One region of the Pseudoalteromonas sp. NJ631 genome, then DNA from elsewhere that is predicted to be linked to it. Evidence: predicted binding sites of a transcription regulator. Region 1 holds the regulator's gene; each other region holds the start of a gene.

Region 1 (10,325 bases):
TCAAGATAAAATAACGGAATTGCTTTTTCTCTCACTATGATAGTCAACTGACCATCAACCACATTCGTTTTAGTCAAATCTAAATGGAAGATCTCGTTCACGCCAGCAAGCGGTAACGCAAACGTTTGCTCTCCGACTACCACCATCAAGGTTGGCAAAATAGCCAGTGTAAGCGGTACCTTAATCTCTAATACAGTACCAACACCCAATTCTGATTGTATATTTACCGAGCCATTCAATTGAGTGATCTTCGTTTTAACAACATCCATCCCAACACCACGACCAGAAATGTCTGAGATTTGTTCTTTTGTTGAAAACCCTGGTGCAAAGATCAAATTATAGGCTTCGGTATCGGACAGTCTGCTTGCTTGATCGGAGTCAATCACGCCTTTATTTATAGCAATTTTTTTAAGCTTCTCAGGATCCATACCGGCGCCATCATCTCGAATCGTGAGAAGAATATGATCTCCCTCCTGAGATGCTGATAATGTGACCGTACCCATTCTTGGTTTGCCCGACGCTTCACGTACGTCAGGCATTTCAATGCCGTGGTCTACTGAGTTTCTCACTAAGTGGACCAATGGATCTGCAAGCGCTTCAACCAAGTTTTTATCTAAATCCGTCTCTTCACCTTGTAAAACTAGGTTGATTTCTTTTTTCAAGCTGCGAGCAAGGTCTCTCACTACTCGAGGAAAGCGACCAAATACCTTTTTGATTGGCTGCATCCGTGTTTTCATCACGGCGCCTTGCAAATCAGCAGTGACTACATCAAGGTTCGAAATAGCTTTACCCATGCTTTCGCTGTTGGTGTTATTCGCTAAGCTAACCAAACGGTTACGAACCAATACTAATTCGCCAACCATATTCATGATTTCATCAAGACGTTTAGTATCAACTCGGACCGTGGTCTCAGCTTGTGCCGCAGGTTTCTTCGCAGCGGCTGGTGTGGAAGCTTTTGCAGCCTCTGGCTCTTTTTGCGGTGCAGGAGTCGCAGGCTTAGCTTCAACTTTAGGCGCAGGCTTCGGAGCGGGTTTCGGCGCTGGTGCGGCTTTAACAGGCTCAGGTTGAGCAGGTTTAGTCTCTGAAACCTCTACTGGCAATTCATCTACCGCTTTAGGTGCACTGCCTTTACCATGAAGCTCGTCCAGCAAAGCTTCAAACTCATCGTCGGTAATTTCTTCGTCGCCAGTAGACCCACTTGGGGCTGCTGGTGAGGTTGATTTAGCCTTAGGTTCACTCGCTTCTGGGACAACAGCATCTTCCGCATTTGGTGCTCCACCGAATTTACCAACACCATGAAGTTCATCTAAGAGGTTATCGAATTCGTCATCGGTGATATCACCATCATCTGCGGTTGATACAGCTTCAGGTTTAGTTGCAGGAGCAACAGCAGGCGCATTACCTGAACCGTGCAATTCATCTAAAAGATTTTCAAATTCTTCTTCTGTTATCTCATCGATGCTAGAACCGCTATCATCGCCTGAATCAACATCAGCGTCGAATAAAATATCATCCGCACTTAAATCTGGCACCACAGGTTCTGGCTCAGAAGCAAGTTCGTCAATCACTTCACTGACTTCGTCTTCAGATGCAGGCTGGCTAAGTTTGTGGAGTGTTTCAAGCAACACTGGATCGGCCGCTTCTGGTTCCTCACGGTTTTGAATACAAGCGAACATTTCGTTGATCGTATCCAAAGATTGCAAAATAACATCCATCAGTTCGGAAGTTACTTTTCGTTGCCCTTGTCGTAGTACATCAAACACGTTCTCCGCACCGTGACAGGCATCGACCAGTTCGGTCATACCGAGGAAGCCAGCTCCACCTTTTACGGTATGGAAGCCACGGAAAATCGCATTGAGAAGTTCTTTATCTTCAGGATTATTTTCTAGTTCAACAAGCTGTTCAGATAACAGTTCTAATATTTCGCCTGCTTCAACAAGAAAGTCCTGCAAGATATCTTCATCGACTTCAAAGCTCATACACACTCTCCAACTAGAAGCCTAAACTAGATAGCAAGTCATCGACTTCGTCTTGACCAGAAACCACGTCATCTCGCGATTCAGCGTCAATAATTGGACCTTCAGGTCCAGACAATTCATCACTGATAGTCTCAGTTGTTTTTATTTCGTTTTCATTCGCTTTCACAGCAGTTGAAGGCGCTTCATCTGAAGTACCAAAAACAGTCAGGAGGTGAATGAGACTATCTTCTACTTCTCTCACAAGCTCAATGACGCGCCGAATAACCTGCCCAGTCAAATCCTGATAGTCCTGAGCCATCAGCACATTAGTCATTAAACCTTGTAATTCGTCTGTACGTGTCTTTGAAGTCTGCATAAAGCTGTCGAGATCATGACACAGAGATTTAAACTCACCGAGTTGAATGTCTCTGCTCATCAATCGATCCCAAGTGGGCTTTATTTGCGCTAACTCATCCGCTAGATTCTGCGCAAGAGGTAAGCTTTCTTCGACCGCGTCCATCGTTTTATTAGCAGCGCTTTCTGTCATTTCCATAACATAATTAAGACGCTGCTTGGCGTCAGGTATAGCCTCTGTCGTGAGATCTGAGAGTCGAGTATCGAGCTCAAAGTTCTTCAAGGACTCGTGTAATTGGCGAGTTAGCTTTCCAACTTCTGCAAATAACTCCGATTGCTCTTTGTTAGCAGCTTCTAAAATCAGCTGGTCAGCTTTTTCTTGTTCACCTTGTTCTAGAAGCTCAACAAGTTGCTTAGCTTGTTCAAGTGTAATTTGAGGCGCAGCATTTACAGACATAGGCCATATCCCCTTGCTGTTAGCCTAGTCGCTCAAATACTTTTTCAAGCTTAGTTTTGAGCGTACCCGCAGTAAACGGCTTAACAATATATCCGTTCACCCCTGCTTGCGCTGCTGCAACAATTTGTTCTTTTTTCGCTTCTGCGGTAACCATCAACACTGGAATGTGCTTAAGCTTTTCATCTGCGCGTATTGCACGAAGCAGATCAATACCTTGCATGCCCGGCATGTTCCAATCAGTTACTACAAAGTCAAACTCCTGATTTTGTAGCATCGGAAGTGCTGTACTACCATCATCAGCTTCTTGAACATTGGTAAAGCCTAAATCTCTTAATAGGTTTTTGATTATTCTTCTCATAGTAGAGAAATCATCAACCACGAGAATCTTCATGTTCTTATCCAAAACTTCCTCCAGTGAGGTTCGAACCCAACTATTTTATGTACTCTAATTTATCCAGTCATTGATTTTAGCTTTAAGCTTTATCATTGCCTGACCGTGAATTTGGCTTACTCGAGATTCACTGACATCAAGGATGGCACCAATCTCTTTTAAATTCATTTCGTCGTTATAGTAAAGTGATAAAACCAGAGCATCCCTTTCGGGTAACGCTTTGATAGCATTTACTAAAGACTCGTTAAAACGTTCATTTTTAACGTTATTAAACGGTTTGTCTAGCGCAAAATCGCTGTTTGCTGGGGTTATCACGTCTTCATCAACCCCAAGATCCTCAATCCCGATGACTTTACTTGCATTTACATCATGTAAAATATGATGGTACTCATCTAGAGATATATCAAGTTTTTCAGCGATTTCAGTGTCTTTTGGTTCTCGACCAAGGAGAGATTCGAGCTCAGATATAGCTTCTGCAACCATTCGGCTATTTTTGTGAACAGAACGAGGCGCCCAGTCACCACGACGGATTTCATCCAGCATTGCGCCTCGAATACGGATCCCCGCAAAGGTCTCGAAACTAGCACCTTTAGTTGCATCGAAATTTTTAGACGCTTCAATCAACCCAATCATACCTGACTGGATCAGATCGTCGAGTTGCACACTTGCCGGAAGTCGAGCAATCAGGTGGCACGCCACTTTTTTGACAAGTGGAGCATGCCGTTCAACCACCTTATGAATGTGGTCTGAAGTTTGATATCCCGCAGCTCTATTGACCGGAGAAGCCATAATCACCCGTTTACAAGTTGTTCAATGAAAAATTCTAGATGACCGGAAGGTTGATGCGGAATTGGCCATTTCACTGCCTTAGCGGCAAGTCCCTTAATCGCAATCGCCGCAGGAGAACTCGGAAATAAATCCACGATAGCTCTTTGTCTGCGAGAAGATTTACGCATGTTTTCGTCAAACGGTACGGTGGCCACTAATTCCAGTGCTACATCAAGAAAACGGTCTGTAACTTTTGAAAGTTTAGCAAATAATTCTTGCCCTTCACGCATACTGCGGACCATATTGGCAACAATTTTAAAACGATAGACCCCATGCTCTCTGCTCAAAACTTTGATCAACGCGTAAGCATCTGTAATAGAAGTCGGTTCATCACACACCACAACCATCACATCTTGTGCAGCTCGAGAGAAGCTCAGAACCATATCTGAGATACCAGCTGCGGTATCAACAATTAATACATCAAATTGCGTGTTAAGCTCGCTAAATGCACGAATAAGTCCTGCATGCTCTGCGGGAGTCAGCTCTACCATACTTTGAGAGCCTGAAGTCGCCGGTACAATTTTAATTCCAGCGGGACCTTCTACGAGAATCTCATCTAGTTCACATTCACCCGACAACACGTGCGACAGGTTTTTTTCTACCCTTAGACCTAACATCACATCACAGTTTGCCAAGCCCAAGTCCGCATCTAAAACGAGAACTCGCTGTCCTTGTTGGCCCATAGCGATGGCAGTATTGAGCGAGACGTTGGTTTTACCCACCCCACCTTTTCCACCGGTCACGGCTATTACTTTTACACCCTGGTTGCTATTTTGACTCATTCTACGCAGGCCACTTGCTTGATCTAAAACTGTGTTAATCATACATTCCTACTGACTCTGACGCTACAGGTACACGTCGAGAGTGCTGTGCTTTTATTCTTTTTAAATACAATTGCTCAGCCTTTTTTACTAGCTTTTGAGCATTTGCTACGCGAATGTCTTCTGGCACTCGCTGACCGTTGGTAAGATACCCTATTGGCAAGCGATTTTGAATCGCTATGCTAATTATCTCACCTAAACTTAGACTTTCATCAAGTTTTGTGAAAATACAGCCACTTAAATTTACTTTTTTGAAGTGTCTTACTGTTTCTTGTAACACATTCATTTGTGCTGTCGCACTTAATACTAAATAGCTGCGAATATCTACTCTCGCGCTACGCATAAGTGTATTTAACTGTTCAGTTAAGCGCAAATCTCTTTGACTCATTCCCGCTGTATCTATTAATACTAGACGCTTATTGCGTAAATGATAAAGCACTTCTGCAAGTTCATTTGCATCTTTAACTTGCTTAACCGGACAACCAATGATTCTACCATAGGTAGCTAACTGCTCGTAAGCGCCAATTCTATAGGTATCTGTCGTTATTAACGCCACTTTATCTGCACCGTATTTTTGTGCACCTAATGCCGCTAATTTTGCAACCGTTGTGGTTTTACCAACACCAGTTGGACCCACCATCGCAAATACTCCACCTTGGCGAAGAATATCATTGTTAGTGGTGTGCATTTGGTTGATCACCATGTTTAACAATGCATTCCAGGCTTCTTTACGAGACACATCATCAGGGATAAAGCATGCCATTTGCTCAGCGACATCTTTGTCTATGCCCATTCCTTCCAGACGGTCAACAAGACACGCACGGGTTGGATCGCGACGAGCCATTTCTTGTTTCATTAGACCAGATACTTGATGTTCAAGTAATTGACGAATAGCGTTCATTTCTTCGCGCATTGCACTCATTTCGTCAGGCTTGGCATTTAACTCGGGTAAATCATCACCAAAACCGTTGTCTAACTCATCCGACTCGCCCCAATTCTGTGGCTGCTCAAATGCATCATCATCAAAGTCAAAAGATTGGCGACGAGCTTGCTGTGGCTTCGCTTGGTGCGCCGGCGCAGCAGTTTGTGTTTTACGTTGGCTGCTTAACATTTGCTCTGTATCAATCCCCGACTGGGAGAACATAGAAGCAAGTTCTGGTGAGCGTGGGCGCGGTGCCTGACGCTCTAGCAATGCCGCTAAGCTATCGGCAACTTGCGCTTGTTTTGCTGGCTGTGCTTGGCGAGGCTCTGGACGGACAAAGCGGGTCGGAGCCTCGTTTGAGGCAGTCGCACGGGCAGCTGGAGCTTGCTTAACAGGTGCAGCGGCACGGTCATTATCAACTGCTGCGACGATTTCAACACCATCTGCTAACTTTTTGTTAGACATAATGACAGCATCTGCACCAAGCTCTTCTTTTACTTCATTTAAAGCCGTACGCATATCTTTTGCGAAGAAACGTTTAATTTTCATGTTACAGCCCCTTTATCCTCTATTGTCCAACCGAGCTCACTATCTTAATTTGTCTTTCTTCCGGCACTTCTTGATATGACATCACTCTAAGACCTGGAATCGTATGTTTAACAAATCGAGACAGCACACTTCTTAACATACCTGAGGTTAATAAGATGGAAGGTTCCCCTAGCATTTCTTGGTTGTGATGTGCTTCTCTTAATGATTCTTGAAGCCTCTCAGCCAAGCCAGGTTCAATACCTGCCCCCTCATCACCTGCGTTCTGAAGTGACTGATGCAACATCTGTTCCAACTCAGGCGCCAATGTTATGACAGGAATTTCTTCTTCGCTTCCAACGGCATCTTGAACAATCAATCTGCGTAATGAAATTCTTACCGCAGCCGTTAACACATCAGGGTCTTGGCTCCGTGGGCCGTACTCAACTAAGGTTTGTACAATCGAGCGCATATCTCGAATCGCAACGCCCTCATTAAGCAGATTTTGAAGCACTTTTACCACGGTAGTGAGTGGTAAAATATCAGGCACTAAGCCTTCAACTAATCTAGGGTGACTTTTCGCAAGCATATCTAATAGGTTTTGTACTTCTTCATGGCCAAGCAATAGTGATGCATTATTCGTCAATAATTGACTGATATGTGTCGCAACCACAGTTGCAGCATCTACTACTGTATAGCCAAGCGAATGCGCCTCATCTTTTTGGTCTGGCTTAATCCATACCGCATCTAGGCCAAATGCAGGATCTTTAGTTTCTATGCCTTTAATCGGCCCAAACACCTGCCCTGGATTAATTGCAAGTTCGTCGCCATGCTTCAACTCACCGGTTCCTGAGCCAACTCCCATTAAAGTAATATTGTATGCATTTGGATCTAGTTCTAGGTTATCGCGAATATGTACTGGCGGTACTAAAAAGCCCAGTTCCTGAGATAGCTTTTTACGCACCCCTTTAATACGACTGAGAAGCTCCCCGCCTTGGGCTTGGTCAACTAGAGGAATTAGGCGATAACCAACCTCTAAACCAATCACATCAACAGGTTGTACATCATCCCAACCAAGCTCTTTTTGATCTTGTTGATGACCTCCTTTGGCAGCAGGTCCTTTGGCAGCTTGTTCTGCCTTTTCGATTTCCGCCTTTTTCTTTTGCTGGCTTGTGTAATAGGCTATATAGCCAAGTAATACGCCTAAACCTAGGAAGGCAACATGTGGCATGCCTGGAACGAGTCCCATGGTGATCAAAATACCTGAAGCAATAGCTAGCGATTTTTCATTACCCAGTTGGCTTTTAAACTGATCGCCCATGTTGTGCGATTCATTTTGACGCGTTACGACAATTGCAGTACCAATTGAGAGTAAAAGAGAAGGAATTTGCGCGACCAGACCGTCACCAATCGTCAGCATGGTATATACTTCCATCGCGTGGCCAAAGCTTAAATCATGCTGGATCATCCCAACGAAAAGGCCACCTATTATATTAATGGCGAGGATCACGATACCTGCAATAGCATCACCTTTAACGAATTTACTTGCACCGTCCATTGACCCATAAAAGTCGGCTTCTCGAGTCACTTCTTCACGACGAGCCCGGGCGTCATCTGCAGAGATAAAACCGGCATTTAAGTCCGCATCAATGGCCATCTGCTTACCCGGCATAGCATCAAGGGTGAAACGCGCAGACACCTCTGAAATACGACCCGCACCTTTGGTAATTACGACAAAGTTAATAATAATAAGGATAAGGAATACAACTAAACCGACGGCGTAGTTGCCACCAATAACAACACTACCAAAGGCTTCGATCACCTTACCTGCCGCATCACCACCATTATGACCTTCAAGTAATACGACGCGAGTACTCGCTACGTTTAATGCCAATCGCATGATAGTCGCGATCAGTAGTACCGCCGGAAACATACCAAATTCGAGTGGCTTCAAGGTATAAACAGTCACCAATAGCACCACTAGTGCCAATGCAATGTTGAAGGAAAATAGAATATCAAGCAAAAAAGGAGGTAACGGTAGAATAACCATGCCAAGTGCTGCAAGCACCAACAATGGAGTACCCACACCTTTAGCATATTCTTTTTTATCTCGATTGAGTTGTTGTAAAACTGCTTTAAATTCCATAACTTAACACAAGCAAAAAATTGACACATAGCAACAAATGCAATATGCGTTCCAATTAATAGCTTATTTTTATGAGGGCAATTTTAATGCTTCAAATCGTCTGGGATTGGTAAATCTCGAGTAAGTGCAACGGGTCTTTTCCCTTTGCCTTTTTGGAAACGATTCAACTGAAATACATAAGCAAGTACCTGTGCAACCGCGGTAAACAATTGTTCAGGGATTTGGTCACCCACTTCAGTGGTGTGGTAAAGCGAACGAGTCAATACGGGTGATTCCACTATCGGCACTTCATTCCCTTTGGCTATTTTTCTAATTTGCATCGCAAGTTCATCAACCCCTTTTGCGATAACAATAGGCGCCCCCGCCCTTTCAGTATCATATTTAAGCGCAACCGAATAGTGAGTAGGGTTGGTCACAACAACATCGGCATCGGGTACATCTTGCATCATACGTCTTTGCGACATTTCTCTTTGTGTTCGGCGGATCCGCGCTTTTATTTGAGGATCACCTTCTGAGTTTTTATATTCATCCTTGACTTCTTGTAGCGTCATTTTAAGCTGTTTATGATGATTATAGCTTTGATAGGGCGCATCAATTGCGGAGATCACAATCATAGTGCAACTAAGCGCTAAAAACATCCACGCAATGATTTCTAACGCATGTTCTATACTCGAAGGGATTTGTTCAATACTCAAGTGTAATATTTCGTTAAAATACATATTGATAAGCAAGATTGCAAAGCCTGCAACTAATACAAACTTAAGAACTGACTTCAATAACTCAATGGCCGCTTGTGGGCCCAACATTCGCTTCAGTCCCTTCATAGGTGACATTTTACTTGCTTTAGGTGCGGCCGCTTGCCAAGAAAAGTTAAAGCCACCGAGTAACGTATTCCCCACTATTCCGGCAATTGCGATAATAAATACGAACATAGCCATTGGGAATAACAGCTCAGCGCCAATATCCCCCCACACAGCAAACATTTTGGTTGTATCGTAGGTTTCATTGCGATTAAGCGACAACATTCGCCCCATCACGTTGTAAAGCGCTTTCCCTATACCAGGACCATACATTAGTAAAGCGATAGCAGAAAACAACAAGACAAACGTAGTCCCCAACTCCTTTGAACGGGCTACCTGGCCTTTACTCCTCGCATCACTTATCTTCTTGGAGGTGGGTTCTTCGGTGCGTTCTTGACCTGAATCTTCTGCCATTTCAAACTCCTATACCGTGCAACCAATTAAGTCGCACATCAGCTCCGTCATTTTGAGCCATTGAAACTCAAATTGAGCTAAGAAGTTACCCAATGTCGCCCAAATAATGGTAAGCCCTGCAACTAAGGTAAAAGCAAACCCTACAGAGAAAATATTCATCTGAGGTGCAGCTCTGGTCATGATCCCAAACGAGATATTGATAACCAACATTGCCGTTAACGGAGCTAACGCAAGAGCAAGAGCCGTAGAAAACATCCAGCCTCCCCAATTAACGATTCTCCAGAAATTATCTACCGCCCACCAATTACCTGCAATGGGAAAGCTTTCGAAGCTATACACTACCATTTGTATCATCATCAGGTGACCGTTATAAACAAAAAACAGTAATGTCGCTAATATTAAATAGAACTGACCAACTGCTGGGACACTTAATCCATTGGCAGGGTCAACAACAGATGCGAAACCAAGACCTGTTTGCATAGCAAGGATTTGACCCGCAATGATAAAAGTATTTAAAAGCAATAGAGAGCCAAAACCAATTGCGACTCCGGTCATCATTTCTTGAATAACAACCAAAATCATCGAAAAGGAGAACAAATCGGTAAACTCTGATTTGGGCAAAACGGGCACCACGGCGAAGGTAACGACCACAGCAAGTGCAAACTTAATTCGGGCAGGTACACTCTGTGCCCCAAGCCCCGCCATTACC
Region 2 (10,325 bases), on a different contig from region 1:
GTACCAGGTATTCGCTATGTTATCGACCCAGGTACTGCGAGAATAAGCCGCTACAGTTATCGAACCAAAGTGCAACGCTTACCGATTGAAGCGGTATCACAAGCCAGTGCAAACCAGCGTAAAGGTCGATGTGGGCGTGTGGCATCCGGTATTTGTATTCGTTTATATTCTGAAGACGACTTTTTAGGGCGCCCTGAGTTTACCGACCCTGAAATTCTAAGAACCAATTTAGCTTCGGTTATTTTGCAAATGCTTGCACTTGGACTTGGTGATATAAGTCAATTCCCATTTGTACAAGCGCCTGATAGCCGTAATATCAAAGATGGTATGTCGTTACTTGAAGAGCTGGAGGCGATAGTTCCTGCTAAGCGCAGAGAAAAGGCTAAGCTCACAGAATCAGGTCGTAAACTAAGTCGCTTACCCATAGACCCAAGGCTTGCCAAAATGGTGATGTCAGGGGCACAAAATAATGCGCTTTGGGAGGCGATAGTGATCACCGCGGCACTGTCTATTCAAGACCCAAGAGAGCGTCCTCAAGACAAACGTGCAGCCGCTGACGAAAAACACAATCGCTTTGAGTGCGAACACTCTGACTTTGTTGCATATCTAAATCTATGGAACTATATTGAAGCGCAGCAGCAAGCACTGACGCGTAACCAGTTTAGAAAGCAATGCCAAAAAGACTTTTTGGCCTATATGCGCGTACGTGAGTGGCAAGATATTGTATATCAGTTGACCACGGTATGTGAGGAGCTTGGCTTTAAAATAAATAGCAGTCCTGCAAGCGATGAAGCTGTCCATCAATCATTGCTAAGCGGTATGCTTAGCCATATTGGTGTGAAGGACGAAAAGCAAAAGCAAGTCTTTAAAGGCGCACGTAACAGCCAATTTCATATTTTCCCCGGTTCAACACTGTTTAAGAAAAGCCCTAAGTGGCTAATGTCTGCAGAGCTTGTGGAAACTAGTAAACTTTATGCTCGGGTTAACGCCAAGATCGATGTAAATTGGATTGCACCGCTCGCCAAGCATTTAGTTAATAGCAGCTATAGCGAGCCGCATTGGGAAAAAAAGGCTGGAGCGGTTATCGCATTTGAACAACAAACCTTATACGGCTTGATCATCGTTGGCCGCAAACGCACGGTGTATAGTGATATTGATCCTGTGGTTAGTCGAGAGATATTTATTCGTGAAGCGTTAGCAAACGGTCAACTTGGCCAGAGCGAAGGTTTTTTAAGCGCAAACCAAAAATTGGTTGAAGAAGTGCAGGCGCTTGAAGATAAAGCGAGGCGTCGCGATATCCTAGTCGACGAAGAAGATGTGGTTGCGTTTTATAACGATCGAATTCCACAAGACGTAAATAATCGTGCTGCGTTTAGTAAATGGTGGCGTTCACAAAAGCAAAAAGACAAACGCTTTTTGCATATGACGCGCGATCTATTAATGAAGCATGACGCTGAACATATCACGGATATCCATTACCCTGATACGTGGCAGCAAGGGCATTTGATCTTGCCTCTCAGTTATCACTTTGACCCAGGCCAAGCACTAGACGGCGTGGTGGTCAATATTCCTTTGGCATTGTTAAACCAAGTTCAAGATGAAGGTTTTGATTGGCATATTCCTGCACTCAGACATGAGCTGGTTTGTGGGCTTATTAAGTCACTGCCGAAGACCTTAAGACGTAATTTTGTGCCAGCACCAAATTATGCCGATGCGGTGCTTGCCGCTGTTGAGGTAATGCAAGGTTCATTTATAGAAGCGGTGGCCAACCGTTTACTCAGAATGACAGGTGTCAAAGTCGCCGAGTCAGATTGGGACGTTAGTGCACTTGAGCCGCACTTAAAAATGCAATTTCAGGTAGTTGATGACAAAGGTAAGGTGATAGCCCATGGCTTTGATTTATTGGCACTTAAAGCAAAGTTGCAAGGGCAAGTGACCGAGACGCTGTCGCAAGTGGCTGAGCAAGGAATAGAGCAAACGAATATTCAGCAGTGGGATTTTGGCGAGCTGCCTGAGCAATATACTAAAAAGCAAGGAAATTATGAGATTAAGGCTTTCCCTGCATTAGTCGATAAAAAACAAAGTGCGGCTATAGAACTGTTTGATAACGAAATAAAAGCCCAAGCGGCGCATCAAGCAGGATTGCGCCGTCTTGTGCTACTCAATGTTCCTTCGCCTGTTAAATACCTGCAGCAACACTTACCAAATAAGGCTAAGTTAGGATTGTACTTTAACCCTTTTGGTAAAGTGCATGATTTAGTTGATGACTGTACGCAAGCTGGGGTTGATAAGTTGCTGCGTGCATTTGGCGAGATCAGAGATGACGTCGCGTTTGAAAAAGCCAAAGAGCACATTCGAGCTGAGCTAGGTGACACTGTAGTTGAAATTGCGAAGCAAGTTGAGGCTGTGCTTAGCATTGCCCACAGTATTAACAAGCGCATGAAAGGCAGAGTGGATCTCACGATGATCACCGCGCACGGCGACATAAAATCTCAGTTATCCGGTCTTATCTTCAAAGGATTTGTCACCGCTCATGGTGCTGACAAAACCTCTGATATTTTGCGCTACATGAAAGCGATTGAGAAAAGGCTTGAAAAACTTGCGGTAGATCCAAACAGAGATAGGCTGTGTGTACTAGAATTGGAAAAAGTTGCTGCGGCCTATCAAGACAAGTTGGCAAAAATCCCTTCTGGATTACCTGTACCAGAGTCGCTTATAAATATTTTTTGGATGCAACAGGAACTTCGTGTGTCTTTGTTTGCTCAAACATTAGGAACGGCTTATCCGATTTCGGCTAAACGCGTTCTGAATTCGATAAAAGAGTGCGAAATATAAACTTGCATTTTAGAGTACGACAGTTACTTTATTATATGAGGAAGTAAAGTTTTGGATTGTGAGAAGGAAGCGGCATTGAATATGTCCACACGAGAGAAAAGGAAAAATGCACCGCATCTGCTAGTGGTTGACGACGAGTATTTTAACTATGAAATGCTTGAAATGGCACTGTCAGGGGCGTTTGAGCTGAGCTATGCAAACTCGGGTACGAGTTGCTTGTCTAATGCAATTGCTGATCCTCCAGATGCTATTTTGCTTGATGTGTGTATGCCGGGTCTTGACGGTTACGACACCTGTCGAATGTTGAAAAATACACCAGAAACGAAGGACATTCCGGTATTAATGGTGTCTGGTTTAGAGTCCGAAAAAGAACAAAAAGCGGGATTCGATGCAGGCTGCGATGCCTATGTGGTAAAGCCATTTTCAATGCAATCGCTATTAGAAAAAATAAAATCAATGGTGTAGGAGCATTATATGATCAATGAAGATAAACGCCGTTTTATGCGTATGTCGGTGGATGCAGTAGCAAAATTAACCGAACTTGAGTCGGGTAAAGTGCACCAAGGAGTTTGTCACGATTTAAGCGCCACAGGGTTGTCGGTGACAGTGAGCGACCCAATTGAAGCAAATTCAACCGTTGACATTTTCATTGATTCCAGTGGCGATATGATCCTGCCGCTTAGTGCTCATGCAACCGTGATCCGTTGTAGTCAAGAGCAGGATGAGCAGTGGATTGTAGGGCTTGAAATCACCAAATTTAATTAGATTACCTAAGCCCTAAAGGTGGTATTGAAACTTCCTCCAATACCACTATAAATTGCTAAATCAATAAACTTTACAAATAAGGCCTTTCAGGTAAAAACCCTCTGGATAATTGCCCGCAATAGGGTGATCGGCTGCTTGATTTAGTCTTTCCATAATCAACAATTCTTTACCGGCATCGAGCGCAGCGTCTGCAACGACTTTCTGGAACAGGTTTTGTTCCATAAGACCAGAACACGAGAAGGTGAGTAACGTGCCACTAGGCTTTAATATCTGCATGGCAATCATATTGATATCTTTGTAGCCACGACAAGCACCGTTAAGCTGCGCCTTACTTTCTGCAAACTTTGGTGGATCCATCACAATAGTATCGAATTGACGGCCCTCATCACGATATTGTCTAAGTAGTTTGAATACGTCTTGCTTAACAAACTCAGCTTTCGATAAGTCTAGTTCATTATGTTCTACATTGCGTTTAGCTGTGTCGAGTGCAGGCTGCGATACGTCAACGTTGATTACTTTACTGCAGCCACCGCGCAGTGCATAAAGACCAAATGTACCGGTGTAGCAGAAGCAGTTAAGTACTTCTTTGTCTTTTACAAAGCGTTCTAACGCGGCTCTACTGTCGCGTTGATCTAGATAAAAGCCGGTTTTATGGCCGCCGATGATATCGACTTCAATCTTTAAACCATTTTCGCTTATAAGGACGGGTGCGGTTGGCGCATCGCCAGCAAGCGGTCCGGTAATTTTATCAAGGCCTTCTTTTTTGCGCACATCAACATCTGAGCGCTCGTAAACATGACAATCGGGAAATAGTGATTGCAATGCCATTACTATTTCACCCTTGTGGCGCTCGGCACCAGCGCTTAGCAACTGACAAACCAAGTAGTTATCAAACTTATCAATTGTTACACCTGGCAGCCCATCGGACTCTGCGGCACACAATCTAAAGCCAGTTAAACCACCTTCAGCAATAACATATTCTCTGGCTGCTAGTGCGCGTGCGAGTTTTTGCTCAAAGAACGCTTGGTCGATATGTTGTGATTCATCAAATGTCCAAATTCTGGCTCGGATCTGAGAGTCTGGACTGTAAGCGGCTGTCGCGAGGTATTTACCCTCATTGCTGTAAATCTTAACGGTATCGCCAAGGGCAGGTTTACCTTTTACTTTTTTAATGGCCTTTGAGAACACCCAAGGATGTTTTCTGTTAAGGGATTTTTCTCTGCCTGGTTGCAGATATAGCGCGCAAGTCATATATTTTCTCTAATCTTTCCTGATAGCTGCCATTTTAGTGAAGGGTGTGGCAACATACAATCAGTAATGCCTTTCCCGCTGAATTTGTGTGGGTTTATTTGTCAGATATTAATAAAAGTTGAGCTTAATGACGTTAAAAATGCATGAATTAGAAAAAGCATGTGAAGAGTTTATGCTGTCGACACCATGTGCAGATACCGCCCATGATTTGTCTCATATCAAGCGTGTAGTTAAAGTTGCAAAGGTGCTTTGCGAAGCTGAGGGAGCGGATCCTGCTGTGGTGATCCCTGCCGCTTGGTTACATGATTGTGTTGCCGTAGCAAAAAATCATCCAGACAGGCCGCTGGCGTCGAAATTAGCAGCAGATAAGGCGGTTGCCTTCCTAACAGAGTTGAAGTACGACACGGATAAACTTGAGGCGATTCACCACGCCATTGTCGCACACAGCTTTAGCGCCGGTGTCACACCCACGACATTAGAAGCCAAAATTGTTCAAGATGCAGACAGAATGGATGCACTAGGGGCGATAGGTGTTAGCCGCTGTATGAAAGTAGGTGGGGCGATAGCGCGTAATCTTTACAATGTAGAAGACCCTTTTTGTGAGCACAGAAAAGCTGACGATACCAAATATACCTTAGATCACTTCTTCATTAAGCTGCTGCATATTAAAGATAACATGCATACCACCGCAGCCCGTGAGCAGGCTCAAGCCCGCACCCAATATATGCTGGATTTTTTAGAACAACTGAAATCAGAAATCGCGGATTAAAAATGACGAGATGAGTATCACCTCGTCATTTGCTTCACAAATACCACCACAAATAGCGCTAATGAAAAGCTGCCGGTAAAAGCCTCTACCGCTGCGATCAGTCGGGAGATCCCCACAGGCGTAATATCCCCGTAACCCAAGGTTGTGAAGGTAACAACACTAAAATAAAAGCTGTTCAGCAGCGCCATTACGTTTTCAGATACACTGTTGTCTAAGTCCAGTTGCATTATCTGATCTTGAAACGAAACGCCAAATAGAAAATAGCAAAATGCACAGGTAATTATCATACCTAGACTGAAACGAATGACATTTTCTGGTTTTTCTCCATACCCACATAACAAGTCGACAAAGCTGGAAATAAGGTGACGTTTTGAAAATCGTGGGTACTGGGCATGTCGCATGCGCAGCTCTTTATATGTAAAGCGTCCAACCATTTCAAATAGTCCTTGGTTTTCCGCACCTTTACGTAGTAAACGATAGATCTCTTCGGACTGTAAGAACAAGTCTTCCGCGTCTTCTTTGGCTCGGTTTCTACGAGCTTCAAAAGCTTGCTGCTCTTGCAGTAATTGCTCGCCGAGTTCCATATTATCGATACGGGTGTTTTCCAGCTTTATGCCGAGCAAATTGGTGCTTTCTAAATTACAGCAGTGCAGACTTGCTTCTCTCAAATCAGCCTTCATTAGAGACGCATGCTTAATGGTATTATTAAACAGGTGTGCCCCTTTTAAATTGGCACGATAAAAGTTGCTATAAGATAGATCATAGCCATGATGATTTTCAAAGTTAACAAGATTGAGCCCTTCCAAATTGGCTCGCTTCAACTCTAAGCCTTGCAGCAAACCTCCGCGCTTGGCGTAGCGTTCAAGCTTTTGGCTTAGCTCCAAGCCACCTTTATCGAATTTATTGTCATGCCAAAAGCAGTAACCTGAGCCCATATCGATTTCACTGCATTTTTTTCCCTCAGGTGACACATATTGGCAAATGGGTTTATCAGCCATAGCTTGCCTAAATCAAAATGCCTTTTTCATTAAGCGTAGCAGCAAAAATAATAAATACGGTGATTTAACGAAAAAATCTTTCTAATTTATAGAGTGTTAGAAACCACACTATTGATGAGTGTATTGTCATCATTGGTCGAATTCATTATCTTACATGGCGTTTGCAGTGACTCTGATAAGTTGCTCATACTATAATGCATGCTTTAGTGACTAAGAATTTGTTACCTTGCAATATCAATTGAAGAAAAGCCGAAAGCGTAAGAGCGTTGCGATAAAAATAAAAGCGGGCCAAGTATTTGTGTATGCGCCAGAGCAAATTTGCGAGCGCTGGTTACATAATTGGGTGGAAAGCAAATCCGATTGGATAAAATCAAAGCTTGCTCTAAAAATCATACCAAAGAGCCCTCGGCCACTGGAAACAGGAATTGTGCAAGTATTCGGCGAGACCTTTACCATTCAAAGAGGCGAAAGTACGACCTCTGTAATTGATTTTGAAAACAAAAGGGTTTTACTTAAGGCTGTCAAAAATGAATGGCGTGAATTAGTTGCGCTGTTAAGCGAAACGCTAAATGACTATGTAGATATGGTTATTGCGCGCTATCAACCTGATATTCAAGCTCGCTTTGATACCCTAAAAATACGCGTTTATAAAAGCCGCTGGGGCAGTTTTTCATCTAAAGGCGTGCTTGCGTTTAATACGTTTTTGATTGGTGCGCCTCAGTGGGTAATTGATTATGTGGTAGTGCACGAACTTTGCCATTTTCATGTCATGGCACACAATAGCGCATTTTGGCATTTGGTAACAAAGCACTATGGCCACGACCATAAAATGGCTCGGCGTTACTTACGTGACCACGGTCGTGACTTGATGATTGAGCATTAGCATAGTGTCCTGTTTATGCCTATTATTTGTCGGGCCTCACCTTTGCCGCTCGTTTTAACAGCTTTTGAAATGTCGGACATTCAAAATGGCTTGGCGCAGGGCATTTTGCAGCGTGATAGAGGCCATCTCGCATTGCAGTTAAATGCTTAATGGTTTCATTTAATTCATCCGCTTTGGATTGTAACTTCACCCTATCAATATCCGCTTTACCCTCGGGGGTAAACATGTCCGCTATTTCATCTAACGAAAAGCCTGCGTTTCTGCCAAGTGTAATAAGTGCTAGACGTTCAAGTATCGAAGGGGGGAAAACACGTTTGAGCCCTTGTCGACCAATCGATCGGATCAGTCCTTTTTCTTCATAATATCTAAGCGTGGATGCGGGTAAACCTGACTTCTTTGCAACTTCACTGATATCCATTTTTGCCCTTGACTTAAAGTTAACTTGAACTAGTAGGATAGCGGCTATCAGTAAAAAAGAGGAGTAAAAATAGTGGAAAACCTATATTCGATATTAATGCCAGCAGTCGTGATTGGCGTAGGTGCAACGCTTGTTATGGATTTGTGGGCATTTATGCTCAGTCGCTTGTTTGCCATAAAGGGCTTAGATTATGCATTAGTTGGTAGGTGGATTGGACACTTGTGTCAAGGTCAACTTACGCATCAAGGTATCGGGCGTAGTAAACCAATATCTGGTGAACGTGTCATTGGCTGGTCCATGCATTATTTCATTGGGATTGTATTCGCCTTGGTGTTTCTACTGAGCGTGGGCAAGCCTTGGTTGATTGAGCCTAGCCTTTTGACTGCGTTAGTTTTTGGCTTCATAACGTGTGTTTTTCCATTTTTTATTATGCAACCCTGTTTTGGTGCAGGGATCGCAGCATCTAAATTACCAGAGCCGACTAAGGCAAGGGTAAAAAGTATGGCAGCACATTTGATTTTTGGCTTTGGATTGTTTTTAAGCTCGTTTATATATGTAAGCTTATTGTGAGATAAAGCATAGAAGGTGGTGGAGGGAGCTGGATTCGAACCAGCGAAGGCTGAGCCGTCAGATTTACAGTCTGATCCCTTTGGCCGCTCGGGAACCCCTCCATCATTTGGAGCGTTTACTTTAAAAGTGGTGGAGGGAGCTGGATTCGAACCAGCGAAGGCTGAGCCGTCAGATTTACAGTCTGATCCCTTTGGCCGCTCGGGAACCCCTCCATACATTTTAAAGCGTTACAATTTGAAAGTGGTGGAGGGAGCTGGATTCGAACCAGCGAAGGCTGAGCCGTCAGATTTACAGTCTGATCCCTTTGGCCGCTCGGGAACCCCTCCGAAATTGTAACTGTTGTTTATGGTGGAGGGAGCTGGATTCGAACCAGCGAAGGCTGAGCCGTCAGATTTACAGTCTGATCCCTTTGGCCGCTCGGGAACCCCTCCTAAACAACGGCGGTGATAATAACAAAGTTTTTTTCGAAGTAAAGAAAACTACTAAAGTTTTTCGGAAAAAGGCCGATAAATTCATAATTAGCAAAATAATCGGTTGGAATACATGCAAATTGATGGCGTTTTAATCAGTGAGTCACAATTAGGGTCCGCGTTGAACATTAGTGTTCATGAGACGCGCTCTGCCGATTTTGCCATGCTGTTATCTATGCTATCAACTGATGCATTAGATTTTAGCCAATTTCACCTACCAAAATCTGAAGCTGCCGCAAAAGATAACTCAGAAGAAACACTAAAAAAGCAATTTGAAATAGGTCCACAAAAGCCGCTTGCGCCAAAAGAGTACAATATGCTTATTGGTCAGCATAACGCGCAGCTGGTATCTACGGGGGCGATGGCGACCTTGCGATTGCAAGAAAATTTAAATCCAGAACCTTTTGCCGCACGAAATGATAAAAAGCATATTCCACTCGAAGTTGTAGAAAATTTGGAACCAGCGGTTAAAAGGCGTTTGGCGAGCGCGCAAGGTAAACTGGCCTTGGTTACTGATAAGGCAATGGATGCAGCTGGTTTTTATGATCAAATTGCAACGGGAGATATGCAGAGTATGTTACGCGCGACGGCGTAACAACATTAGCTGCTTTTACTTCTTCAAATTGAGCAAGTTTAAGACAAACTGGTATTAAACTTGTCATTTTACAGCTGTTTGCTTCGTTACTAGACTGACATAAAACGCCATGCTTATCGCGCCTCATGTCTAATACCAATTGAATTAATTCTCTAATCAATTTGAAGGGTGAAATAGCATATTAGCTTCGTTAAAAATTTCTCATTTAGAACAACTAAATAGCAAAATTTTTGCCTTGCTACTAAAGCTATTTCCCCGCTTCAAGATAGATCATTTACTTAATACAACTGGTATAAGCTAAACGGCCTTTAATCATCCTTTGCTCGTTTCAAGCTTTTTTATTGCTTTATATTTAATCTCTAATTCAGACTATTTTAGCTACCATGGCACTTTTTATACTTTTTACCACTGTCGCACGGACAGACGTCATTTCTGCCTACTTTGGTTGTAGGCGTATCGTACAATTCACCATCTAAGTAATACCATCTGCCTGCTTCGGTAATAAAATTTGACCGTTCATGGAGTATATAGTGCGTGTTTTCTGCGATATAGTGTGCCTTAAACTCAACAACCCCCTGAGTAGCTTCTGCTATTTCTTCTAGCACTTCCAATTTTATAAAGTGTGCATAATTAGCAAATGCAGCAATATCGTCGACACTATTTTGTGCTTGTTTAGCCTGGGCGTACGTGTCATGAATATACTGTGCATCTTTTAAGCAGTATGCAGTATAGCGAGAGCGCATGAGTATTTGTGGACGCTCTGCGAATTTT
Region 3 (10,325 bases), on a different contig from region 1:
CTTGGTTTTAGAGCTAGTCGAGGCGCTACTGAATCAACCAATCCATGCAGCTCGCTTTGCGGAATATAAAAAGCAACTTATCCGCCATTGGAAGAATCACAATAAGAATAAGCCTGTTAGCGAACTGTTTAGCCGACTTGGTGCCCATTTGATGCCCTGGAACCCAAGTCCTGAAGACTTAGCCTGCGCACTTAAAAGTGCCAGTTTTAACGAATTTCAACTATTTCGAAAGCAGTTTTTTTCAGCCATTCATGTCAAAGCTTTCATGCATGGCAACTGGCAACTAAAACATGCTGAAAAATTAAAAACATCTGTGCACGGGCTATTTTCAAGTAGCGAAATTTTAGAAGATTTGAAACGTCCCTTAAACGAGTTGACGAAATTAACGGAACAACATATCGAACGCGAAGGCAGTGATTATGCCTTCATTGAATATTTTCAATCACGTACCGATTCCGTTAAAGAAAAAGTCACTATGATGGCGATTAATAATCTCGTTAATCAAGATTATTTTGAGCAATTAAGAACGAAGGAACAACTTGGTTATTTAGTTGGCGCTGGGTATGCACCATTCAATACACGTGCAGGTATCGCTTTTTATATTCAATCTCCCAACTTTGATAGTGGACACCTACTTGCACGACACAACCAATTTCTTAAGCACTTTGCCAAACAATTGCATCAGCTCGATGAAGTGAGTTGGCAACGTTCGAAAGAAAGCTTGTTGCTACATATATCGGAGCAAGACAAAAATCTAAGGCTAAGGGCGCAGCGTTTGTGGATTTCAATTACCAATGACTTCCACCAGTTTGATATGCAGCAAAGATTAATCCAAGCTTTGGCCGACTTGGAATTAGAAGACATCCTTACTTATATAGATAAAATGTTAGAGCCAAATGCTCCACGACTGATTTTAAAGTGTAATTAGCGTTTTAGTGTAAGCAAGGAGTGCTTATCAAACTTTTGAATGACTATTAAGACTTTTCTCACCTAGTCCATTCATTTGAAACCTAATCAAAGTTCAAAAAATACGCAACCACACTCCTTAGCATAATGAATTTCATCTGAAACTTTGTTTCGCTGTTGTGAAAAACCGCAATTAACCTGAATTTCCCCTTAATCAACGTTTTCCTTTTGACTACTACAATGGCTTGATTTAGATTAGAGATTGCAGTTATGAATTACGCATTATATGAGCCTAAAAATAAAAACAATAACAATCAATGCACTACTTTTATCACTGACTCCGCATGTAATTTACGCCAGTGACGCAAGTGTATTAACAGGTGCCCAGTTAGCTTGGCTCGTACCATGCGTGATTGCTCTGCTCAGCATTCCTTACTTAGTTTGGTCAAATCACCAACTCAAAAAATCCACTCTTCAACTTAAGCACTCAGAACAACGATTTAAAAGTACCATTGAAGGCAGTGGCGATACGCTGTGGGACTGGAATATTCAGTCAGGTGAAATTGTTCGGATCAACGATAAATACGGCATGAACTCTGCGAAGCCTGGCAGCGTCATCCCCAACCAGCATAGGATCCATCCACAAGACCTATTAATCGTTGAAAAGCTGATGAAACAGCACTTCGCAGAAAAGACACCATTCTTCGAAGCAAGCTATCGTATTAAAGATGAACTAGGCCAGTATCACTGGGTGTTAGACCGAGGCAAAATTATCGAGAAAGATGCCAACCTTAACCCCCTAAGAATGACAGGCACGGTTCGCGACATTAGCCACTTCAAGAGTACCGAGGAAAGGCTAAACCTGTTTGCAAAATGCGTAGAGTCACTGACTGACGCAATCGCAATTTACGACAAGCACTATAATCTAGTCGACCTAAATCCAAGCTACCTTAAATTATTTGGTGGTCAACGGGAACACTATCTGAATAAACATTTTAGCTTACCAGGCTATGACAATAAGTTTGTTGCTCAAGTAAAGGCTCAGCTTAAACAAACAGAGCATTGGCAAGAAGAGCTCAAACTGCGTAATGCGGCAGATGTACTCTTACCTATCGAAATTACGATTGATGAAATTAAAAATAACCACGGTCAGATCAGTAACTATGTGGTTGTGTACTCTGATTTAACCGAGCGTAAAAAAGCAGAGTCTCAACTCCACAATTTATCTAATCGCGATCGTACGACAGGTCTTCCCAATCGCAACTTGTTCTTTACCAATTTACAAAAATTGTCATTACAAGGGACGCACCATGCCTTACTTGTCTTTGACTTAGATAACTTTAAAAAGATCAACGATTCGCTAGGTCACCAGTTAGGTGATACGCTACTTGCGAAACTGGCAATGCGGCTAAATAAACTTGCTCGCCAACAAGATACCTTCTACCGACTAGGTGGTGACGAATTTGCACTGGTGATTTCAGGCACCAATGATATTCACACGATTACACGTACAGCAAAACAATTTCTAGCAGCAATTGCGACACCTTTTAAAATAGCTAATCACGAGTTAGTGATCACCTCTTCTGTTGGGATTGTACTGTGCCCTGAAGATGGTAAGTCTCCTGAAAGCCTGCTGAAAAATGCAGATACCGCTATGTATCATGCCAAACAAAAGGGTAACCATTATTTATTCTTTAATGATTCCATGAACGAGCAAGCGGTTAAGCGTCTGCAAATTGAAAACCTGATGCGCTATGGCCTCAAAGAGGATCACTTCGTTGTCTACTATCAGCCAAAAATGAATATTAAAACTGGCGAGCTGGTTGGCATGGAAGCGCTTGTCCGTTTCATTACCCCAAAAAAGGGGGTGATAAGTCCTGGTGTATTCATCCCTATCGCAGAAGAAACCGGACAGATCATCGAAATTGGTGAAGTCGTTTTAGACAAAGCATGCCGTGATGTAAAGCGCTGGATTGATAAAGGACTGTTCAATGGCAGAGTTGCGGTTAATTTATCAGCAAAACAGTTTAGCTTGCCGGATCTCACCACTCGTATCGACATTATCTTGCAAAAAAATCAACTTCCTTCTTATTTTCTTGAGTTAGAAATCACAGAAGGAACGGTGATGGACGATCCAAAAGAAGCAATTTCGATAATGCGCTCACTTAGTGCTAGAGGGATACACTTAGCCATGGATGACTTTGGTACTGGCTATTCGTCACTGGCTTATCTCAAGCAATTTCCGCTAAATACACTCAAGGTCGATAAGGCATTTATCGATGATATGGGTAACGAGCGCGGTAGAAACATGGTTGACTCTATTGTCACTATCGCGCATAACTTGGATCTTCACGTTGTTGCGGAAGGGGTTGAAAATGAAGAACAACTCAATATTTTAGAACAGCTAAATTGCCAAACAGTTCAGGGCTATTACTATTCAAAGCCGCTTTCAAGCAGTGAATTTGAACAATTTTTAAAGCAACATATCCCAAGTGAAAAGCCAAACCTACAACTCGTGCAATAGCCTAGCTTAATTTGACCTAACCACTTTACGCTTTCCAACTAACTAAATTTGCGCAGCGACGCATCCACGCTCTGCGATAGTGCACTCGAAACAGAATTAACGCCGCGGGACCTGTTACTACGGCCAAACTTAACCAGCGTTTTCTTGGCATTCCAGTCCATAGAGTTTGAAGATACATTACCATCGCACATAAAGCTGAAATTATTCCAAAAGCCACTGATACTCCTCGGTTTTTTAATTCAATAAGAAAACTAAAACATTCTTTATTAGGAAAGAAACATCACATTTCGATACTATTTACTAATGCGGCCGATGAGTCTACACAACGTTTAATATTTAATCAATGAAGAAATTATTGTTGCATATTTTTGTATTATTTAATTTAATAGCGGACTGTTTAGAGGTATAGCATTGCACAAGGGATGTTATGCCGTAACTTTTCCTAATTTGGGAAACAGAGACAAGTGGGAAATTTTTTACGGTCAACTGGCATTGATTTCCTAGCTTAGTCCACTTAGGTTATGAGTGTATTTTTAGCATAATTTGTGAAGCCAACTTAGTCCTTAACTGGAAATTAAAAGTTAGCTTTTCTAATATTGTAGACGACTGAAATTTTAGTGCTTTTACACACTGTACTTATTTTAATCGTCAACTGTGAGTTAAACCGATATAAAACGGTCAGTTATTCAATAATTGTCTGCGTTATAACGCCATAGTATAGACTTTCTGATAGTTTTTACTGATAGACGATTACAGTATTATCACAAGAGCTGCTAAACTTACTCTCATGTAGTATTAACTGTTACTTCAAGGACACGGGCTATGGATCAGAAAAGCGTACATGAATATTTGCAGGCCAAGCCTGCAACCTTTATCACTAAGCCTTTTGCGCAAGACGTAGATGTGTACAAAGTTCAGCATAAAATGTTTGCAACTCTAACTGAGGGGAAAGAGGGGCAAGTAGATGAAAATGGTGAACCTGTTTGGTGGTTAAATGTAAAATGCGACCCTGACGAAGCATTATTGCTTAGAGACAAGTATTCGTCTGTTGTGCCTGGTTATCACATGAATAAGCGTCTTTGGAACACAGTCATCTTAGATGGCACTATTCCAGAAGACGAAATAAAGAAAATGATCGATGATTCTTATCAAATCGTCGTAGATAACCTACCGACCGCACAACGTGAAGAACTTGCTAGCAAAGTCACGCAACGTTGATTAAAACGGCATTTAGGTAGACCTAAATGCCGTTTTACCTTTCTATATCCTCTTATTAATCTCTATCTTTAATGTCGATCAACTTGTCTTAAAATCACTCTGGTAGTATACAAAGACAATAACCTAGCAATAATAGAGTGGCGACATGACGAAAAGGATAGCAGTACTGACAAGTGGCGGCGATGCGCCGGGTATGAACTCAGCGATTAGGGCTATCACGTTAAGTGCCTTGAGATCTGGATTTCAGTGCTTTGGCTTTTTTCATGGTTATAATGGTCTAATTAACCAAGAGTACACCGAGCTAAGTGCGGTTTCCGTCACCGATATCACCCAACTTGGTGGCACAATTCTAAAAAGCGCCCGCTGCCCTGCGATGCTAGAACCTTCAGGCGTACTTCAAGCCGCAAACGCCCTGAGAAAGCTTCATATCGACGTACTTATTGTGATTGGTGGTGATGGTTCGTTTAGAGGAATGCAGGCGCTGGCAGCTCACTGGCAAGGTCAGCTAATTGGTATTCCCGGTACTATAGATAACGACCTTTCAGGGTGTGACAACACCATTGGTTTCTCCACAGCCATCAATACTGCCACCTCCGCAATAGATAAAATCCGCGATACCGCAAATGCCTTTGAGCGAGTTTTTATCACCGAGGTGATGGGTCGTCATAACGGGCATATTGCTTACCATGTGGGCATTGCGACAGGTGCTGAGGCTATCATTTCATTTGAAAACTGCACGGTAGAGAATACCTCTCAGGTCTTAGCTCATCTCAAAAATGCCATAGAGCAGCAAAATCAACACGGTAGCTTTTTGATTATACTGGCCGAAAATTTATGGCCAGGCGGCGCTCAAGCGCTTAAAACAGAGTTAAATAGCAATGCCGATATCAATTGTGCACTTTGCGTGTTAGGCCATATTCAACGAGGTGGGGCACCATCTGTTGAAGATAGAATGCTCGCCACGGAATTAGGAGTAGCGGCAGTGGAAGTGATTAATGGTAGCATCAAACCAAACACTGATATTACGACGCCCATTATGGTAGGAAAAATACATGGTGTAATTGTAATTACTGAAGTCGAGAAGGTGCTGAATATGGATAAACCAGTATCACAGGAGTGGGTACAACGATATCAGCACTACCTCGCCGAGCAATAAACGTAGTGAGAGTGAAGCGCATATTAATTATTCACTCTCACTACGTCTTGCGTAAGCGCTAGCCAAACACGCTAAAAGCAGATTCGTTAAGCCACAGGTGACATAAAATACTCGCGATATAACCAAGCAAAATTACGGGTGCCCATTTTAAGTGCCCCATGAAAGTATAATAGCCTCTAGCTTGTCCCATAAGCGCAACACCTGCCGCCGAGCCAATAGAAAGTAAACTCCCTCCTACCCCAGCCGTGAGCGTGATCAACAACCAATGACCGTGTGACATTTCAGGTTGCATTGACAGCACAGCAAACATCACAGGAATGTTATCGATGACCGCGGAAATAATCCCTAAGAATACGTTGGCATAGGTTGCAGACCACTCACCATATAATATCTCTGACATTAAACTTAAATAACCGAGAAACCCAAGACCTCCAACACACATAACGATACCGTAGAAGAATAATAAGGTATCCCACTCAGCGCGTGAAACTTTGCTAAAGACATCGAATGGCACAACACTTCCTAACTTCTCGAGACGCTCTTGATCCCCTTCTCTTTCCGCCATCGCTCGCTTTCTTGCTAATGACCCCGGTAATGTCATTCTTAGGAAGTAACCAAAAAACTGTAGGTAACCGAGGCCCATCATCATGCCAAGGACCGGTGGTAAATGCAGCAAACTATGTGAGAGCACAGCGGTTGCGACAGTCAGAAGGAATAAAGTTAAAATTCTTAAAGCGCCGCGTTTAAGCTCTACTCTTTCGTAAACTGCACTCGGCTTTCTATCCGCCACAAAATAACTCATTACGAGTGCTGGTACGATGTAATTGACCAGTGAAGGAACAAATAGCGCTAAGAACTCACTGAAATGTACCATACCGGCTTGCCATACCATCAAAGTGGTAATGTCACCGAAGGGACTGAATGCACCGCCAGCATTGGCTGCTATCACGATATTGATACAGCTCAGATTGATAAACTCTTTGTCACCATCAGCCACCTTCATCACCACGGCACACATGAGTAAGGCTGTTGTTAGATTGTCTGCAATTGGAGAGATAAAAAAGGATAAGAATCCAGTGATCCAAAATAGATTCTTATAGCTAAAGCCTTTTTGGATCATCCACGCTCGTAGTGAATCAAAAAGGCGGCGCTCCTCTAGCGCGTTGATATAAGTCATCGCAACGAGCAAGAACAACATCAACTCCGCAAATTCTAACAAATTATGCCGAAATGCGTGCTCGGTAACATCGGGTTGTCCCTGATTAACGTAATACGCCCCAATCATGAGCCAAATGATGCCTGCCGCCACAAGCACTGGCTTTGATTTTCGCATATGGAGTTTTTCTTCGAGCATTACAAGTGCGTATGCTAAAACGAAGACAACAATACAAACCAAGCCGAGTGTCGAGCTGGTAAGATCTAAGGTGCCTTGAGCCGCCAAGGCTGGTGATGGGATCACGGATATGACCCATGCGCAACAGAATAGCAGTAGTCCATTGATTTTCATTTTTTTGCCTATCGATGAGTGCAGAGGGATGGCATTTCAGCCAAACTCACTTTAGCATAGATAAAAAGTAATCAGCATTGGACTGAAGTCTAAGGCATCCTGTTTACACTAGTACAAACAGGCCATAATCAGCAGTAGGTATTTATGCTTCAACTTTCGCAGCAACAACAAACAGAATTACAGCAAAAATTGAGCAACGATGGGTTTGCACGGATTGAAAATATTCTAGACGATACAAACGCTCAACAACTACATGAGTGCCTCTGTAACCTCGACTACCAGCTCGCACTGTTTCATAACGGAGCAGCCAAGTCAGTCAAAGACAGTGATATTCTTGCCTTAACACCGCAAGAGCAGCAAGCCTTGCTTGAAGATATACATAGCTATGCATCGCGTGGTGTTGGTTTTATGTATGGCCGCCACTCCATAGACTCCACAAGCCCTGACGCTCTGCAAAGGCTCTACAATAACCTCAATAGTAGCGATGTACAGTCCTGTTTTTCCGCGATATCTGGACAGAACATTATCCGTACCTCTGCCCAAGCAACACGATTTATTGGTGGTCAGTATTTAACTCGACATAATGACATTGTTGAAGCTGAGGGCCGAGTTTATGCTTATGTACTCAGCCTAAGCAAAAGTTGGCACCCTGACTGGGGCGGGCTACTGCAATTTTTTGAACGCGATGGCACACCCACTAAAAGTTATGCACCTAAGTTCAATTCACTGGTGGTTTTTGATGTAAGTAAAATTCATTCTGTGACTTACGTCGCGCCATTTGCAAAAGCGCCGCGACTTTCTGTAACGGGGTGGTTTAGAACAATAGACATATAAGCTCAACCCGTGCCTATTGTTCTAGGTGTCTATTTTATTAATATTTTTCGCTTATCTTTTCAATGGTTAAGATCAGCGCAAGGCCAGCAATGGCAAGTGCAATACATGCCAGCGTATTTGGGTCTTGACCATACAGCGTACTGTATTGCGCTGGCAAAATATTGGCCTGACTCAATGGCTTTTCTATACCACTGGAATTCACGTAAGTCGTAAGCACTTGTTTCCAAGGCCACAATAAATTAAGCGAGCCAAGTAAAAAACCAGCGAGTAGCGAGAACGTTACTTGCTGATAGTGCGCCAATAACCAGCTGAGTAGACGCGAAAACGACATTAACCCCACAATACAACCTAGTAAGAATAGACTCACTAAGCCAAATTCAAGCTGGTTCACCGCACTAAGTACATGGCCATACATACCCAATAACAGTAGGATAAAGCTCCCTGAGATCCCAGGTAAGATCATCGCGCAAATGGCGATAGCACCTGAGATAAAAAACATCCAATGAGATGCTTGCGCTTCAGCTGGTGAAAGGGAAGTAATAGCAAAGGCTACGATAGCGCCAACTGCGCAGGCAATAATATTTTGGCCACTCCAATGAGAGACCTGTTTTGCAACATAAATAAAAGAAGCGACGATAAGACCAAAGAAAAATGACCATACCAGTGTTTGGTGTGCTTCCAATAAATAAGTGATCACCTTCGCCAAAGACGCTGCACTGATGAGCAAACCAGAAAATACCGCCAGTAAAAAGCTACCATCAATGTACTGCCAAGTTGCTTTTAGGCCATCACGGCGCAATGTACTCAAAGCCTGTAAGTTCACACTTTTGATGGCATTTAAAAAACGTGCATAGATGCCAGTAATAAAAGCAATGGTGCCGCCAGAAACACCCGGGACAACATCCGCAGCCCCCATTCCGGCCCCTTTTAAAAACATAAAGAGATAGTCTCGTTTGCTATCTTTATACTGCACAAATTTCTCCTTTCATTTCCACTGCCGAGCAGTTTAACTTAAAACGCTAAAAAATAGCGACAGCTAAAGCTTTCGCTTAACTGGTCGATAACCAATTATGATATTTTACGCGCTTGTACCATGATCATCAGAACGCTTTTATTACTTATTGCCGCTTTACCCGCGACGACTTTTGCAGCTGAACATATTGATGCAGCACCGCTTGGTTCTCTTTATCAGCAAGACGCTAATCGTTTCTACGAGCCATCGCAATTGATAAAACTGGAAAGCGAAAACGAAAGCTTTTATGTATTTCATCAAGAGTATATGGCAGCCGCTCGTGAAGGCATCGTGATCTTATTACCAGACATGCAAACTCCGCCGCTCAATAACAGCGGCATAAGCTTTCTTGCAAAACGCTTAAGCGATGATGGCTACGACACGTATACCCTTACTCCGCCGGACCTTTCTTATGCACCGAGTCTGCTAGAGCAAGACATCGCGCTCCCCGATACTGAAAAACCGGCTCAGCAAGCGCTTGCACCCATTTCAGAATCTAATCTCGACGAATATAAAATGGCGTTGATCAGCCGCTTTGAGGTGCTTTATAACACGCTGTCAATGACTCAAACCGAAAAGTTAGTGGTTGTCGCATTTGGTAATAGCGCAGGCTTGTTTGGAGAGCACTTAGCAACCCTGCCCAATCTACGTATCGATGCCTTTGCCGTTGTTAGCCCACAACTGCCTAATGCAACGCGGCAAAAGCACTTGGCATCCAACCTTTCTCTGATAAGCCCTGCTCTACTGGATGTTTACTACAGTTTTGACAATCCGATTGTGGTCGACAATACGCCAGACAGAGCGCGCTGGGCGAGAAAAAACAGTAAATTTGATTATCGCCAACGAGAGCTTTTTGGAGAAAAAACCGATCCGCTCCAACATCAAAGACTCAGAAAAGAGTTACTCGGTTTTTTGCGCGTTTTATAGTTTTTCAGGTTAGCTCTTTTTTAAATATTCATAGGCAGACTGAATGTCTTGGCTTTTGCGCTTTGCCACTTCCATCATATGCTTAGGTAATCCCTGAGACACCAATTTGTCAGGGTGATGCTGCGACATCAGTTTGCGGTATGCTTTTTTGATTTCACGTTCATTCGCCCCTTCACTCAATCCCAGTACAGCCAACGCTTTAGCACGGTTTAAGCCGTTATCTTGTGATGTTGGTTGACGG

The links. Region 1 encodes FliA, which starts transcription of late flagellar genes. Its sites were predicted from a motif close to CTAAAGNTNNNNNNNNNNNNGCCGATA; they were not measured.
Region 2: the regulator FliA is predicted to act here: its motif matches at 8,972-8,998, upstream of A587_RS0119110 (VC2046/SO_2500 family protein).
Region 3: the regulator FliA is predicted to act here: its motif matches at 9,182-9,208, upstream of A587_RS0103700 (DUF3530 family protein).

The regions. Positions count from the first base shown of each region.
Region 1 covers NZ_AKXJ01000007.1:89,291-99,615, forward strand. Annotated here, with positions in the region: gene A587_RS0113590 (chemotaxis protein CheA) at 1-1,979, opposite strand, end outside; gene A587_RS0113595 (protein phosphatase CheZ) at 1,993-2,769, opposite strand; gene cheY (chemotaxis response regulator CheY) at 2,789-3,172, opposite strand; gene A587_RS0113605 (RNA polymerase sigma factor FliA) at 3,215-3,949, opposite strand; gene A587_RS0113610 (MinD/ParA family protein) at 3,952-4,812, opposite strand; gene flhF (flagellar biosynthesis protein FlhF) at 4,805-6,280, opposite strand; gene flhA (flagellar biosynthesis protein FlhA) at 6,300-8,402, opposite strand; gene flhB (flagellar biosynthesis protein FlhB) at 8,486-9,616, opposite strand; gene fliR (flagellar biosynthetic protein FliR) at 9,626-10,325, opposite strand, start outside.
Region 2 covers NZ_AKXJ01000014.1:102,572-112,896, forward strand. Annotated here, with positions in the region: gene hrpA (ATP-dependent RNA helicase HrpA) at 1-2,835, shown strand, start outside; gene A587_RS0119050 (response regulator) at 2,917-3,300, shown strand; gene A587_RS0119055 (PilZ domain-containing protein) at 3,310-3,600, shown strand; gene A587_RS0119060 (class I SAM-dependent methyltransferase) at 3,661-4,851, opposite strand; gene A587_RS0119065 (HD domain-containing protein) at 4,979-5,620, shown strand; gene A587_RS0119070 (ion channel) at 5,638-6,618, opposite strand; gene A587_RS0119075 (M48 family metallopeptidase) at 6,845-7,501, shown strand; gene A587_RS0119080 (helix-turn-helix domain-containing protein) at 7,524-7,919, opposite strand; gene A587_RS0119085 (DUF2938 domain-containing protein) at 7,992-8,489, shown strand; tRNA gene A587_RS0119090 (tRNA-Tyr) at 8,506-8,590, opposite strand; tRNA gene A587_RS0119095 (tRNA-Tyr) at 8,617-8,701, opposite strand; tRNA gene A587_RS0119100 (tRNA-Tyr) at 8,731-8,815, opposite strand; tRNA gene A587_RS0119105 (tRNA-Tyr) at 8,836-8,920, opposite strand; gene A587_RS0119110 (VC2046/SO_2500 family protein) at 9,033-9,554, shown strand; gene A587_RS0119115 (YchJ family protein) at 9,929-10,325, opposite strand, start outside.
Region 3 covers NZ_AKXJ01000001.1:773,809-784,133, forward strand. Annotated here, with positions in the region: gene A587_RS23790 (insulinase family protein) at 1-928, shown strand, start outside; gene A587_RS0103670 (putative bifunctional diguanylate cyclase/phosphodiesterase) at 1,193-3,430, shown strand; gene A587_RS0103675 (MmcQ/YjbR family DNA-binding protein) at 4,253-4,648, shown strand; gene A587_RS0103680 (ATP-dependent 6-phosphofructokinase) at 4,794-5,804, shown strand; gene nhaD (sodium:proton antiporter NhaD) at 5,863-7,311, opposite strand; gene A587_RS0103690 (2OG-Fe(II) oxygenase) at 7,456-8,145, shown strand; gene A587_RS0103695 (DUF368 domain-containing protein) at 8,183-9,118, opposite strand; gene A587_RS0103700 (DUF3530 family protein) at 9,239-10,084, shown strand; gene djlA (co-chaperone DjlA) at 10,094-10,325, opposite strand, start outside.